Regions from separate parts of the Bradyrhizobium sp. 197 genome, predicted to be linked through region 2. Evidence: riboswitches for the same ligand, from Rfam matches in the RefSeq annotation. Region 2 holds a riboswitch; the other holds the start of a gene.
The links. A riboswitch is a leader RNA that binds a small molecule or an ion and turns the genes downstream of it on or off. The one in region 2 is predicted to bind cobalamin.

Region 1: it holds a riboswitch for cobalamin, as region 2 does, so the genes downstream of both, metE (5-methyltetrahydropteroyltriglutamate--homocysteine S-methyltransferase) here and IVB27_RS19320 (DUF1636 family protein) in region 2, are expected to answer to the same signal.

What each region holds. Positions count from the first base shown of each region.
Region 1 covers NZ_JADPJJ010000087.1:34,971-42,823, forward strand. Annotated here, with positions in the region: gene IVB27_RS20210 (cytochrome-c peroxidase) at 1-992, shown strand, start outside; gene IVB27_RS20215 (hypothetical protein) at 1,831-1,995, shown strand; gene IVB27_RS42995 (hypothetical protein) at 2,435-2,563, opposite strand; gene metE (5-methyltetrahydropteroyltriglutamate--homocysteine S-methyltransferase) at 2,946-5,261, opposite strand; cobalamin riboswitch at 5,362-5,560, opposite strand; gene IVB27_RS20225 (hypothetical protein) at 5,916-6,182, shown strand; gene IVB27_RS20230 (4Fe-4S binding protein) at 6,204-6,407, opposite strand; gene IVB27_RS20235 (EAL domain-containing response regulator) at 7,012-7,853, opposite strand, start outside.
Region 2 covers NZ_JADPJJ010000079.1:104,075-111,927, forward strand. Annotated here, with positions in the region: gene IVB27_RS19295 (precorrin-2 C(20)-methyltransferase) at 1-219, opposite strand, end outside; gene IVB27_RS19300 (precorrin-8X methylmutase) at 222-851, opposite strand; gene cobG (precorrin-3B synthase) at 851-2,014, opposite strand; gene cobN (cobaltochelatase subunit CobN) at 2,011-5,259, opposite strand; gene cobW (cobalamin biosynthesis protein CobW) at 5,259-6,293, opposite strand; gene IVB27_RS19320 (DUF1636 family protein) at 6,290-6,664, opposite strand; cobalamin riboswitch at 6,760-6,977, opposite strand; gene cobO (cob(I)yrinic acid a,c-diamide adenosyltransferase) at 7,018-7,653, shown strand; gene IVB27_RS19330 (cobyric acid synthase) at 7,664-7,853, shown strand, end outside.

The sequences.
Region 1 (7,853 bases), on a different contig from region 2:
GAGCTAGCGCGGACGATGATCTGATGAGAACCGCCAGGCAGATCTTCCATCCGATCCCCTCAATCATTCCTGCGGTAAAGGACAATCCAGTCACGCATGAAAAGGTCGAGCTTGGCAAAATTCTGTTCTTCGATCCGCGGCTATCGGCAAGCGAGATCATTAGCTGCAATACGTGCCACAATCTCGGCAGCGGCGGAGTCGATGCCGGTCCGACCTCAGTCGGTCACGGCTGGAAGGTCGGCCTACGTCGGGCCCCAACCGTCTACAACGCGGTGTTCAATTCGGCGCAATTCTGGGACGGACGCGCCGCGGACCTCAAGGCGCAAGCAACTGGCCCTGTGCAGGCGAGTGCCGAAATGAATGCGACTCCGGATCATGTGCTCGACACCTTGAACTCAATGGCCAGTTATGTCGTCTTGTTCAAAAATGCTTTCCCGAACGAGGCGAGACCGGTCAGCTTTGAAAACTTTGCGAAGGCAATCGAGGCTTTTGAAGCCACTCTCATCACACCTGCGGCCCCGTTCGATCAGTATTTGGAGGGCAATACACATGCTCTCGATGATCAGCAGAAGTCAGGGTTGGCGCTGTTTATGGAGAAGGGATGCTCCTCTTGCCACAATGGAATCAATGTCGGTGGACAGGCCTACTTCCAGTTCGGCGTGATGAAGAAGCCGGACGCAACCCTGCTTCCGCAAGCCGATAAGGGCCGATTCGCGGTCACCAAGGCGGTCGGCGACGAATATGTCTTCCGCGCTGCGCCGTTGCGGAACGTTGCTTTGCGAGCCCCTTACTTCCATTCGGGCCAGGTTTGGAGCCTGAAGCAAGCTGTTGCCTTGATGAGTGAAATCCAGCTCGGCGCCAAGCTTAGCGATGGGGAAGAAAACGACATTGTCGCGTTCCTGAATTCGCTTACCGGGCGGCTACCTAAGATCGAGTATCCGATACTACCCACCCGGACGAACACGACGCCGAAGCCTTCAATAGACAGATAGGATTAACAGCACCGGCCTCATATCTTGCCGAATGATAGCAGATGCGACGCAAGAACCCGGCGTCCCGCAATGACGTTAAAATGAATGATCCCGTGCTGTCACTCATAACCAAGCGATCGGGTAGGAGGAAGCCTCGCGGCTTCCCCCTCCCACACCACCCTACGTACGGACCCGTAAACCGCGGTTAGTCAAGCCCGATTGAGATGGCGGTGCAGTCCAATGAGGAACGGCAGACCGAGGTGCACGAAAAAGGCGGCGCGATAAGCGTCGTTCATGTGGCTGGCCCCGGCATTCCACCAGGCCACGGCCGTTGAAGGCCGACTGCCATGCCCGCTCCGGATCGAGCCCACGTTGCATCAAGCGCTTGGCAGGTGTCCATGGTCGCTTCCACGGGCGCCAGAGGCCCGCCTTGGGGTCGGACGAATAGTCGCGGCCAGCGTTGCGGTGCCGGCTTGCGAACGCGTCCCTCAGCGCCATCCAAAGCCGGTGATCAAGAGAGCGCGCGATTCGCTGTCCACGCCGCGGATGCCCTTGGTCAGTAAGACGCGGTCCACGATGGGCCCGAGCAGCTTCTCTATTTTTTTGGCCGACCCTCTCCCACATCTCCGTTACGGCCGCCCAGTGAGCTTCCTGCTCCTCGTGACTCTCAGTGTCCGGCGTCCAGCCAGCCGACACCCGGCGCATGAACTATGGCGACACTCCGGGCGCGGCTCTCGCTGTCCGTCCAGACGCGATGGAGTTCGCCTGCCAAGGCCGTTGCCTGGCGGTGGGTCGGATGCACGGGAGCGTCATTGCGGACGGCCTGCCAAGCACCCTCTAGATAGGCCGCGGCGACTCCATGCGCGACTTCGCTTCGCTGGGCTCTGTGGGTGCGGAGGGAAAATCGAACGGCCTGAGCGCTCTCGCTAGGCGTCACAAAAACGAAATCATCACCGAGCGGAATAGCCAGCTCGATGCCCGCAGCCTTGGCGCGGACGTCCGCTGGAATGCGCCGCACGAATGAAGGAAAGCAAGACCCGTCCCGGCGCATCGGCCGAACAACCCTGAACAGCAATGTTACACCCCATTGTTACACAGTCGGGGCCAGCGCAACACTCTGAAAGAGCATAACTTCTCGAATTGCTGCACATCAAGAAGTTGATGGTGCCCAGGAAAGGACTCTGACCTCCAAGTCATCGACCGGACACCACTCCGGTCGAATCGCGCCAGTCACGGCGGTCCGCGCCATGCCTGGCGCACCAAAAAAAGCCCGGCCTCCTCCGGAGGCCAGGCGAAAGTCACGCAGGAACGACGCTGCTTTACGCATCGCACCAGCTTTCGTCGGCAGGGAGGACTTACCGCCGATCGATCTTCGGCGAGGGCATTCGCCGTCAAACAAGGAGAAACGGATATCACTCCGCGCGAAATCTGGAGCCGTTTGCCTTCCGCTCCTGTCGGAAACTTCACGACTTTTCCACCACTCGCCCGCTGTCCGGTTGGGATGGCAGTGCCTTGACCGAGATGGGATCCTGCGCCGGTTTGGCTGCCGTGCCCTGAAACACAAGCGGCAGTTTGCCGTCGCACAGCAGCATTGGCACGTCCCCAAAAACCAACAACGCTCGATTACCTCTCCCGAAGAGCGTGCCAGGGCCTGAATTTCGTATGACGTTCCGTAAGGACCGTAAAATAGATTGTTGTGATGAGACGCATCCACGCGATGGATAAATGAAAAAGTCGGGCTGTGCTTCGCGTCGAGCGTTAATGACGTCGCAATAGGACCTGATCGGACCTCGCCGGCATGCTGTCGGCCGTCGGGTCGAGAATCGAGCTTGTCGCCGGCTGTATGCGACCGCCTCCGCCGACGCCCGCCCGCATTCCGCGGCGCTGGGAACTTTGAAAGCTCCCAAGGACATCGTAAGCCCCCAAAGCGCGTGCATCTTGTTCACAAACGCGTTGGCGAAACGCTCCGGCCCATCATGGCTCGGCCCGCAACTCGCGTGCGGCGGCCACCATATTGACGAGCGCGGGACGCACCTCCTCCCACCTTCGCGTTTTCAGTCCGCAGTCGGGATTGATCCAGAGCTGCCGATCGGAAACTCGCTGCCGCGCCAACACAATCAGCTGCTTGATTTCCGCCGCTGCGGGAATGCACGGTGAATGAATGTCATAGACGCCGGGCCCGATCTCATTTGGATATTTGTAGCTCTTGAAGGCCTCGAGCAATTCCATCTTAGAACGCGACGTCTCGATTGAAATGACGTCGGCATCCATTGCTGCGATCGCATCGATGATTTCGTTGAACTCGGAATAACACATGTGAGTATGGATCTGAGTTCCGTCGGCGACCGGGGAGGAGCAAAGGCGGAAGCTGTCCACCGCCCAATCGAGATAGTTCTTCCACTGCGATTTGCGTAGCGGCAATCCCTCCCGCAACGCAGCCTCGTCGATCTGGATCATGGTCGCTCCAGCCGCCTCAAGGTCGATGACCTCATCTCGGATCGCGAGAGCGATCTGTCGGCATGTCTCGCGCCGCGAGATGTCGTCACGGACAAACGACCAGTTCAGGATCGTCACCGGTCCGGTCAGCATAGCCTTGACGGGTTTTTTGGTCAGAGACTGCGCATAGCGCCACCATTCAACGGTCATGGGCTTCGGCCGGGAGACATCTCCGAACAGGATAGGCGGACGAACGTACCGCGAGCCATAAGACTGAACCCAGCCATGCTTGGTGAAAGCGAAGCCCAACAGCTGCTCGGCAAAGTATTGAACCATGTCATTGCGCTCGAACTCACCGTGTACGAGCACGTCCAGGCCGATATCTTCCTGCCACTTCACGGTACGGGCTGTCTCCGCTTTCAGAAGCTGCTCGTACTGCGTGTCATTCAACGTTCCCCGCGCATGAGCCGCGCGCGCATTCCGGACATCGGCCGTTTGCGGGAAGGATCCGATGGTTGTCGTTGGAAACATCGGCAATGCGAACGAGACGCGCTGGACGTCGGCACGCTGGGTGAACGCGCTGCGACGGCGAAGCATGCTATCGTCGATCGCGGCGATTCGTCCGGCGACATTCGCATTGTGGATCTCGGGCGATGTTTCGCGGGTGACGGCTGCCTCCTCCGAAAGCGCAAGTTCATCGGCCACCTCGGCAGCATGGCCGGCCAGCGCTTTGCCCAATATCGAAAGTTCCTTGATCTTCTGAACTGAGAACGCCAGCCATGTCTTCAGATTGGGATCGAGATCGGTCTCTAGCTCAATGTCGATCGGAACATGAAGCAGCGAGCAGGAAGGAGCAATCTGAACACGGTGCCTGCCCAATTTTTGGACCATAGGAGCAAGTTGGTCGAGCAGCGCCGGAAGATTGGAGCGCCACACGTTCCGACCATCAACGACGCCTAGTGAGACCACGAGATCTCTACGGGTTGTGGCGACAATTGCGTCCAACTGGTCAGGTGCCCGAACCAGATCCACATGAAGCCCGGCAACGGGCAAGGCCAAGGTTGTTTCAAGATTGTCGCCGATAGCCCCGAAATATGTGGCCAGCATTATTTTAAGGGCCGGCACAACCTTTGCGAAATGAGCATAGGCCCAGCGGACAGCCGCCCGCGATGCTTCGTCGACGTCCATCACTAGGCATGGCTCGTCCAGCTGAACCCATTCAGCACCGCGCGAGGATAGTTCGCGGAGAACATCGACATAGACTGGGAGGAGCCGATCGAGCAGCGACAGCGGATTGAATGCGGGATTTGCGCTTTTGCCAAGCTTCAGGAAAGTGACTGGGCCAACTAGGACGGGGCGCGTTTGGTAGCCGAGGCTTTTTGCCTCCTCATATTCCTCGATCGGCTTTCGAGAGGAATACTTAAAGATCTGATCCCGGTGAAATTCCGGCACCATGTAGTGGTAGTTGGTATCGAACCACTTCGTCATTTCCTGAGCGGCTACGCCAGGCCCATGCTGAGCGTGACCACCGTCCTGAGCGCCACGCGCCATGGTGAAGTAGGTCTTGAGCGACACAGGACCTTCGGTCCAGCCGTAGACGTCGGGAATGGCGCCAACCATTAGGCTGGTATCGAGCACATGGTCGTAAAACGAGAAGTCATTCGAAGGAATGACGGTCGCACCGCGGGATTTCTGCCGTGCCCAATTAGCGGCACGAAGTCCACTCCCCGCCTCGAGGAGCTCGGCTTCGCTGGAGTTTCCCGCCCAGTAGCTCTCGAGCGCGACTTTGAGTTCGCGTCGTGGGCCGATGCGTGACGTCCCCAGTGTGGCAACGGGAAGCGAAAGAAAAGACATAGCTCAGACCCCATGATTGGGGCAAAGGCCATGGCGGACGCATGCAGCGAATATCGCGTGAGCGACAGCTGCTTGGCGCACACCGGGACACCCCGCCCGTGGACGATATATTGTCGAGGCAGGTCTCCTGGCTCGCGGGTCGTCGCTGCTGTCCGGCCTTCCCGAAGCCGCATGGCTTCAGTGACTTCGTTGGACAGCGGCTCGCCGCTTACAGTTGCGGGGGCAGCGCCGGCATTGCACCGGCTTCCCTCTTAGCTCCGGATCAAACGAATCCGAAGACCACGACGGCTGGCATTAGGCGCACGAGGATCGATCCGTCAACCTACTAAGTGTCGCCGCGATATTGCCCAAGCGATTGCGAGCTGTACCAGCTAGGGCACAACGGTCTTACTCCCGGCCTGGTAAAAACGCCTAGATCTGTGGAGCCTCCGCTTGTGAATGCGTCCGTCTGCTCGCGTTGGCTCATCCGAGTACGCCAAGCGGGTGTTGATCCTGTTACGACCCTAGCTCCATGCACTCGTGCATCGTGACCGTGGGCAAGCGGATGCCCAGCTTCTCGTACGTCTTCAGGATCTCCGGACCGATCTCGTCGCGCGTGGAGACCGTCTCTTCGGCTTCGAAGCGACGTAGCTTTAGATATCCTGCAAGCTGATCTTGGGATATTCGACGCCCGTCCACCTCGCCTCGGCTCGTCAGCCAACGACGATAAGCCTCAACGCGACGACCTGGAGCATCGAGGCGGCCTTGTCATTATTCGAGACAAATTTGACGGTCTCCTCTGACAGAGCCCTTCGAGGGTTTCTCGGAGTCGATCAGCGCCTTAAGCTCATAACGATGTTGATCGACCTCGATGCGCCGCACGCGGAAGGCGGCCTCCACAAGCTTGACATCTACTCCTTCGTGCGCGAAATCGAGCGGTGAAGCCTTCTGGACGCGGGCTGCTTATGTTGTCTTAGACGGGACACAGGTGTCAGACACCGGACAGACCACAGCGCATTGCGGCGTGTCGGAATGGCCCTCGCACTCCGTACACTTTTTTGCATCGATAACGTAAATGTCGCGCTTGAGGCTGATCGCCGCGTTGGGACACTCGAACTCACATGCCCCACAAACGGTACATTGCGAAGCGACGATCTTGTAAGCCATGCCTTCCGACTCCTTAGGCGAGCGATGCCATTGGCGATCCCTTTCAAATGCCGTGCCAAGGACAGGCGCGCTCAATGATGGGCAACTTGCCCAATGGTGCTGTGCGGGGTCTGAGACCATGTTGCATCTGCGACAGCATGGGCCGCTTCAATATCAAGCCGTGCGAGCCCTCGGGCCCCTACTCCGATAGCCAGTCGCGACTCGACTGCTGCGAGCTTCCGTCGGTTTGTCTGGCATGGCAACGCGGGGCCAAGCGACGCTCGACGATTCCCGAAACCGGCGGCGCGAGTAGAAGCCGCGAGCCGACGCACGTCTACGCCGGATGTCGGCAAACCTCCGGTCACACGCCCTGACCGGAGATTTTGTCCAAGCCGCGCTCACGCCTGCAACGTTAACTCCGCGGATTGACTCGCTGGAGGCTTGCTACAATAACCTTCGGCATCGCTTCGGAGGGAAATGAAGCTCGGCCGGGAGAAGCGATACTGGGTTTGCAAAGTGGCCGATTTAATTGCTGTCAACCGCATGCCTGGTGCCGAGTAGGCATGGCCGCGCGGGCCAGCGCTGGTACGCTTTGCCTGGCTGTGCTCAGTCACTCCTCATGCAACTATTTTGGACGAAGTGGAACAGGGCTGAAAGATGACTGTGCAAATTGCTTCAGCGGCATGGCCTTTCCGAACAGATGGCCCTGCGCAAGGTTGAAGCCGAGTTCGGTCACAGCGATCAGGTCGGCGTGGCTCTCCACGCCTGCGGCGACGGTGCGCACACTGTACTCTTTGGCTAGATCGACGATATGGCGGCACACCGTTCGCTTCAGGGGCCCATTTCCGCAACCGGCGACGTACTGCCGGTCCACTTTTAATTTCATGAACGGGAATTTTTCGAGCCCCATCAGCTGCGGCCAATTGGCGCCGATATTGTCGATTGCAAGGCCAATGTTGTGAAAGCGAACCTCACGCGCGACCTCGATCAGGAGATCTAGGTTCTGGATCGCTTCCTCGCTCTCGATTTCGATCGTCAAGCCGCCGAAAGCGGGGTGCGACGGCATGCGCTGACAGAGATCGCGTACCGCCTGCGGGTCAATCAGGAATGCTGCCGGGAGATTGATGGAGAGATCGGTCGAAGTTTGCTGCTCCAGAAGATACTTCCAATCCTTGATCGCGCGGTCGATCACGAACTGCGACAAGTCCCTAAAATGCGGATCGTGAGCCTCCGGGATGAAATACGCTGGTGGAACAACGCCCCAGGTCGGATGCCGCATTCGCACAAGCGCCTCGGCGCCGCGGCGGCTGAGGGTACACGGGTCAAAGTTCGGCTCATACCAGAGCTCAAGCCAGCCAGCGTGTAAGGCTTCTCCGACATGGACTGCGGGACGGGGCGCCGGCTCTCTGGGCAAGAGCATGGCGACCCGATCGCGCAGCGTCTCGGCTGCAAACGGCGTCCTCAGCG
Region 2 (7,853 bases):
AGGCGTGTCGAAGGCGATCTCGATCGTAACAGGATATTCCATGGGATATTCGGTGACGTCGGTAGCCAGCATGCCCTCGACGATGCGGCGCGCCTGGCCGGGCCGGCCCTTCTTGCGGAAATAGGCAACGTGTTTCGCGCCGCGCACCGTGCGGTCGGCGCGCACGCTCATCAGATCGGGATCACCGGGGCCGAGACCGCAGCAAATGATGCGTCCCATCGCTATTCGCTCCGGCTCGCCAGCGCGTTCACGGCGGCGACCGTGATCGCGGAACCGCCGAGGCGGCCCTCGACCGTGAGCGCCGGCACCGGCGGTTCGGCCATCAGCGCAGCCTTGGATTCGGCGGCGCCGACGAAGCCTACGGGACAGCCGATAATCGCCGCTGGCCGGGGACAGTCGCGGTCCTCCAGCATGTTGAGCAGATGAAACAATGCGGTCGGCGCGTTGCCGATCGCCACGATCGCGCCATCGAGATGCGGGCGCCACAATTCGAGAGCCGCAGCCGAGCGGGTGTTGCGCATGGATTGCGCGAGCGCGGGAACGGTCTCGTCGCCCAACGTGCAGATGACAGCATTGGCCGCGGGAAGCCGCGCGCGCGTAATTCCTTCGGAGACCATGCGCGCGTCGCACAGGATCGGTGCGCCCTTCTGCAAGGCTGCGCGCGCGGCTGTCGCCATGCCTGATGTGAAGCGGATATGCGCCTCCAGGCCGACCATTCCGGCGGCATGGATCATCCGCACCACCACCTGCTCCTCGTCCGGCGTGAAGCGCGCAAGATCGGCTTCGGCCCGGATGGTCGCAAAGGAGTGCCGGTAGATCGCCGCGCCGTCGGTCTCGTACGAGTGCGGCATCAGTGCCCCCCCATCAGGATGGAGGGATCTCTGACGATATCGTCGCGGCTCAGCCCCCGCAGGATGGGCTCATCGCGTGTCGACCCACCGCGCACGAGATCGAAGCCTGCGCCGGTCGCGACCAGAGTGATGGCGGCGGCACCGGAATGGGCGCAGCCCTTGGCGCAACCAGAGACGTGGAGCCGTGCGGCCGCGCCGATGTTCGGAGCCAGGGCCGCGGCCAGACCGCGGGTATCGGCATGCGCCTCGCGACAGCGTGGCGCACCGCTGCAGGCGATCACGCGTAGCGCAGGATCGTGGGCCTCGGTGATCAGGCCAGTCGCGTTCAGCATCACCCGCTTGCCTTCGCTCAAAACCATCCGCCACGGCGTCATGCGCAGCGCATGTCCGAAACCGGCGAACTGGTCGAGCGTCGCATGCGCCATCTGTCCGAAGGCGACGCCGACCATCGCACCTTGCGAATAGAGGCCGGGACGCGCCGCGGCCATGATCGGCGCCGGCTCGGCAGCGCCGAGCAATGCCGCCGGCAGGATTGCACCGGCGGCCAGATGCGCCGCCATCCGCCCTCGCCCGCCCCTGGCGCCGCCTGAGATCGCGAACCAGTTGGCGAGCGCGAGCGCGGTGGTCACGGCTTCGCCGCGCGCGACGGAGCGGCCGAGTTTGTCGCCATCGGCCCGCACCAGCAGTCCGCCGGATCGATCGCGTTCGATTCGTACGTCCGCGGAATCGCCCGCAAGCACGCGTGAGGTGCCGTCATCGATGGCGAAGCCGAACTTGGTTGGAAGTTCGAGCTTGCTGTCAGCGAGCGCCTCCTCAAGCTCGGCGGCGAGCGATTGTGTCGTGTCTCCGGCACGCCAGAACGGCGTCACAAGAATGTTGCGACGGGATTCGGTGTCAGCGTCGGGGTCGAGCAGCGCCAGTTCCGAAAGGCCGTCGAGCAGCAGCCTGTGGCTGGTGTCGCTGACGCCCCTGATCTGGAGATTGGCCCGACTGGTCACGTCGATCAGGCCGTTGCCATGGCGTTCGGCGAGACGGGCCAGTCCGGAGATTTGTGCAGCATCGAGCCGTCCGCCGAACGGACGTACACGAACCACGAGCCCGTCGCCCGATTGCATCGGGCGCAGCGCGCCGGGACACCAGCCCTTGACCACGGAAGCGCTCATGACGCCTCCCGCAGCGCAGCCGCGATCGAATTGCGGCGCGTTCGCCAGAGCGAGACCTCATGCAGGCGCGTGAAACATGTCTCCATCGCTGCCAGCGCTGCCGGATTTTCGCGGGCCATGAAGGCGCGGACGTCGTCATGGCCAAGCGTCGCATCATAGTAGAGGTCGAACAGATGCGGCGGCACCGCGCCGGCCAGATGCGCGAAGGCCGCCATGTGCTCGAGCGTTGCCGTGATCTCGGCCGCCCCGCGAAAACCGTGGCGCATCATGCCGGCGATCCAGGCCGGGTTGGCCGCGCGCGCGCGGACCACGCGCGAAATTTCCTCGGTCAGCGTACGCGCATGCGGCTGCTCGGGCCGCGTCGTGTCGAGATGATAGAGCGATGGTCCCGCCGCGCCGAGATGCGCTGCAGCCGCCGCGACGCCGGCTTCATGTGCGGCATAGTCGGCGGCGAGCAGAAGATCAGTTTCCGGCAAGTCCTGGACGTGCACGAAAGCATCGGCGGATGCGAGCCGCGATTCGATGCCGGCGCGATCGGGCTTGATCGCGCCGTCCGCGGAGAATGCCCAGGACGATGCCGACAGCCAGGCTTCGCCGGCGGCTTCGCGCGTCTCGGGCGTGAAGGCGTCAGGGATCGCCGAGAGGCCGACGCCGTATTGTCCGGGGCGCGGCGCGAACACGCGCGACGTACGATGGCGATACGGATTTTCATCGCCCTCGTCCTCACGGGTCGCCAGCGCCTCGGAGGCGGCTTCGAACAATTGCGCGAGGCCGGCGAAGACATCGCGAAACAGGCCCGAGACACGCAGCGTGACGTCGATGCGGGGCCGGCCAAGCTCGGCCGGCGCGATGATGTCGTAGCCGGTCAGACGGCCGGAGGCGTGATCCCAGCGCGGCGAAAGACCGGCCAGATGCAGCGCCATCGCAAACTCTTCGCCCGCGGTACGCATCGTCGCCGAGCCCCAGAGATCGACGACAAGGCCCTTCGGCCAGTCGCCGTGATCCTGCAGGTGACGACGTAGCAATTCTTCCGCGAGCTTGACGCCCTGGGCATGCGCCGACGGCGTCGGCACCGCGCGCGGATCGACGGCAAAGAGATTGCGTCCGCTGGGCAGCACGTCCTGACGCCCGCGATAGGGCGAACCTGACGGCCCCGGCGCGACACGCTGTCCTGCAAGCGCGGCTCGCAGAGCGTCTCGTTCCGCGTCGCCGCAGGGTCCGCGGCCGAACACGTGCAGGCCGTCGCCGAACTGGCTTTCCTTGAGATCGCAGACGAAGCGGTCGATCCGCGGGATCGCTTCGGCCGGCGCGGCCGCTGCATCGAGGCCAAGATCGTCTTCGAGGCCAGCCGCGCGTGCCTCGTCACGGATCGCGGCGATCAGACGCTGGCGGCGGGCGGGATCGAGGCCATCGGCGGTCGAGTACTCGTCCAGGAGCTGTTCGAGCCTGCGCAACCCGTCCGGCACCGCTGATGCTGCCAGTGGTGGCGGCAGATGGCCGATCGTGACGGCACCCAAACGCCGCTTGGCCTGCGCGGCCTCGCCAGGATCGTTGACGATGAAGGGATAGATGACAGGCAAATCGCCGGTCAGGGCTTCCGGCCAGCACGTCTGCGACAGCGCCACGGATTTTCCGGGCAGCCATTCCAGCGTGCCATGCGCGCCCATGTGCACGACGGCATCACAGCCCTGCCCCCGCAGCCAAAGATAGAACGCAACATAGGCGTGGCGTGGCGTGCGAGCGAGATCGTGATAGTCGGCATCGCGCGCGGTCGCATCGCCGCGCTCCGGCTGAACCGCGATGATCGATTGGCCGCACGCGATGGCCGCGAAATGAAACGCGCCATCGCGGCAACTCGGATCGGTCTCCGGCGCGCCCCAGGCTTGCGCGAGATCATCCTGCAAGACTTGCGGAAGGCGCGCGAGCGCCGCGCGGTAATCGGCAATGCTCCAGCTCAAGGTCTGCTTGAGCAGCGTCTCGCCGAGTCCATGGATCGGCGCGACATCGAAGCCGGCCTCCGCGAGGTCGGACAGCAACGCTTCGACCGAAGCAAGCGCATCGAGACCGACCGCATGCGCGATCTGGTGCGGACGACCCGGATAGTTCGAGAGCACGAGCGCCAACCGCTTGTCGGCAGCCGGCTTCTCGGCAAGGCGCCGCCAGGCTGCAACGCGCGCGGCGACGGCGTTCACGCGCTCTTCATCCGCGCGATGCGCAAGATGCGAGAATTGCAGATCGGGATCGCGCATCGCGGCCGATTTGAAGCTCACCACGCCCTCGAACAGACGGCCGTCGACCTCCGGCAGCACCACATGCATCGCGAGATCGCCGGGCGACAGACCACGCAGCGACTCGGTCCAGTCCTCGCGCCGCACCGATGAGAGCGCGACCTGGAACACCGGACAGGATGCAGCATCGAACGGCGTCGTGCCGTCCTCGCCCACCGCCGAGAACGCCGTCGCATTAACGATCGCAGCCGGAGGATTCTTCGCGAAATACCCCCTAAGCCAATCCGAGATGCCCGCAGCCTTCAGCGAGGTGACGAACACGCCATGCGCATCAAATCCCTTCTCGCGCAGCGCGGCAATCAGGGCATTGACCGGGCCGGTGTCCGCGGCGGTGAGATAGGAGCGATAGAACGTCACCAGCGCGCGCGGCTTGCCCTCGCCGTCAGTCGGCGCCGCAATGACGCCGCGCGCGGGGTCGTAAAAACCCATCTCGGGAACGTTCATCTCGCCGATAACCGGCCCGGCATAGAGACCGGAGGCCAGCGCGAGTTGCGCGATCGCCGCTTGCGCCGCGACGGGGCCGCCGGTGTCGCAGAGCACCTTGAGCCGCCGCAGCGTCGAGACCGGCAAGGTCGAATATGCGTCCAGCCGCGTGTCGTCGCGGCCGTCGGCCGGCAGCACGGCCAGGACGATGCCGCGATCCCTAGCCAGTTGCTGCAGAGCCGCGAGCCCATACGTCCAATAGGACTCACCGCCGATCAGACGCACCAGAATGCCGCGCGCCTGCGACAGCGTACGCTCGATATAGGTGTCGACCGAAAGCGGATGACGGAGCTCTGCGAGATTGACGAGCCGCAGCGACGGCAGAGTGTCGCGGCCACGGCGCCAGCCGGCCGCGAACGCCGCAAGATCGGAATCCGAATACGAGAGCACCACGAGATCGGCCGGGTCCTGGCCGATGTCCCTTGGCGTCGCGGTCTCCTCGAGACCGCGGCTCTCGCGGAAGACGACGTGCATCAGATACCGAGTCCCGCCTTGATCGCGGCTTCATCAATATTTCCGTGCTCGCCGATCACGACGAGCTTTGACTGCCTGTGACCAGCGCCCCAGGGCTTGTCGAACTGGTGGCGCACGCGTTCACCGACTGCTTGCAACAGCAAGCGCATCGGCTTGCCCGCAACCGCGATGTAACCCTTGGCGCGCAGCACGTTTTGCTCGCGTGCGAGACGCTGGACCGATGCGACCAGCGCATCGACATCGGCGACTTCAGGAAGATCGATCACGACCGAAGCAAAATCATCGTGCTCGTGCTCTTCCTCGCCGTCGTGATGCGAAGGACGCGCAGCAAGATCTTTCTCGGCGGCAGCGCCGAGACCGAGAATGAGGCGCGCGTCGATCGCGCCATCGGTCACCGGCAACATCGGCACGCGGCGCGGCATCTCGGCGGTGATCGCCGCCTTGGCCGCTTCGAGGCCTGCCGCGCCCGCAAGATCCGCCTTGGTCAGCAGCACGATGTCCGCGCAGGCGATCTGGTCCTCGAACACCTCCGACAGCGGCGTCTCGTGATCGAGATTTTTGTCCGCCGCGCGCTGCGCTTCGACAGCAATCGGGTCGGGCGCGAAGCGACCAGCGGCGACAGCTTCGGCATCGGCCAGCGCGATTACGCCGTCGACCGTGATGCGCGAACGGATCTCCGGCCAGTCAAATGCCTTCAGCAACGGCTTTGGCAGCGCCAGGCCCGAGGTTTCGATCAGGATGTGATCGGGCCTTACCGGCCGCGACAGCAACTTCTCCATGGTCGGAATGAAATCGTCGGCGACGGTGCAGCAGATGCAGCCATTGGCGAGCTCGATGATGTTCTCTTCCGGGCAATTGGCATCGGCACAGGATTTCAGGATCTCGCCGTCAACGCCCTGGCTGCCGAACTCGTTGACGAGCACCGCAAGCTTCTTGCCGTTGGCGTTGGCGAGCAGATGCTGGATCAGCGTCGTCTTGCCGGAGCCGAGAAATCCCGTGACCACCGTGACCGGGACTTTTGCGAGCGAATTCATTCGGCGGTCTCCGGCACGACGGCCATGGGGGGAATGCGGGCAAGCGATTGCTTGCGGAAGATCTCGGGACGGCTGCGCCAGGGCACGAGGCCGTCGGGCGCGGCGGCATAGGCGGCGGCGCCCGCGACCACGTCGGGCGCATTCGCATCCGACAGGCGACCATAGACATAAGACCAGCGGCCGGGCGCGCTGAGCGCGACCGAGCAGCCCTGGCTGCATGCAGACAGGCATTCGACCGGAACTACATTGACGCCGTCGGGCACGCCGGCATCGAGGATCGCACCATGCAGGCGCTTGCCGGGTGTCGCCTCGCCCTCGCCGAGCGACTCCCCGGCACGGCAGGTGATGCAGACGTGAAGTGTGACGGTCATCGCCTCTTCCAGAATAAATAGCGGGAAGCGAAGAGGCGCACGAACCATTCTTGCGAAGGCCCGCTTCCCCGTCGCGGAACACCCCGTCCGCCGGTCCAAAATCGTCCGCGCTGGCAGGTCTCCCGGCTTCCGGAGCAGGGTTTCCCCTTCGATCCCCGCCTTCCCGATCCCCAAGGGGTCAGTGGCTTCGGGCATCTCTCCGGTCACGGTCGCGGGGGCGGCTGCATTTTGGAACCAAATCTTGCCGATTCGGACCCTATCGCATTCCCTCTTCGCCTGTCGTAGGACAGGAACCAACGCCGGGCCACCATTTGCCCCCGGCCGCCTCTTGTCAAGCCGAAGGACCCCGTCCGATGACGCCTGAACCGGATACCCAAACGGTCGACGAGACCGACGCCCGCCACGCCTCGAAAATGGCGAAGAAGAAGGTCGCCCGCGACAAGATCATAGCGACCAAGAGCGGTGAAAAGGGCCTCATCATCGTCCACACCGGCGCCGGCAAGGGCAAGTCCTCCTCCGCCTTCGGCATGATCGTCCGTTGCGTCGCCCACGGCTTCCCCTGCGCGGTCGTGCAGTTCATCAAGGGTGCCTGGGATACCGGCGAACGCCGCATGCTTACCGGCCATTTCGGCGACCTCTGCCAGTTCCACGCCATGGGCGAAGGCTTCACCTGGGAGACGCAGGACCGCGCCCGCGACATCGCCGCCGCGCGCGCCGGCTGGGAGAAGGCCAAGGAGCTAATTCTCGACCACAACCTGCGCATGGTCGTGCTCGACGAGATCAACATCGCGCTGCGCTACGACTATCTCGACATCGCCGAGGTCGTCGATTTTCTGGCTACGCAGAAGCCGCCGATGACGCATGTCGTGCTCACGGGACGCAACGCCAAGGACGAGCTGATCGAGATCGCCGATCTCGTCACCGAGATGACGCTGGTCAAGCATCCCTTCCGCTCCGGCATCAAGGCGCAAGCCGGCGTCGAGTTCTGAGCACGACGCGATGGCGCGCGCATTGATGATCCAGGGGGCCGGCTCGGACGTGGGCAAGTCGCTCATCGTCGCCGGCCTCGCGCGGGCCTTCACGCGACGCGGCCTGCGCGTGCTCCCGTTCAAGCCGCAGAACATGTCGAACAATGCGGCCGTGACCGTCGACGGCGGCGAGATCGGCCGCGCCCAGGCGCTCCAGGCGC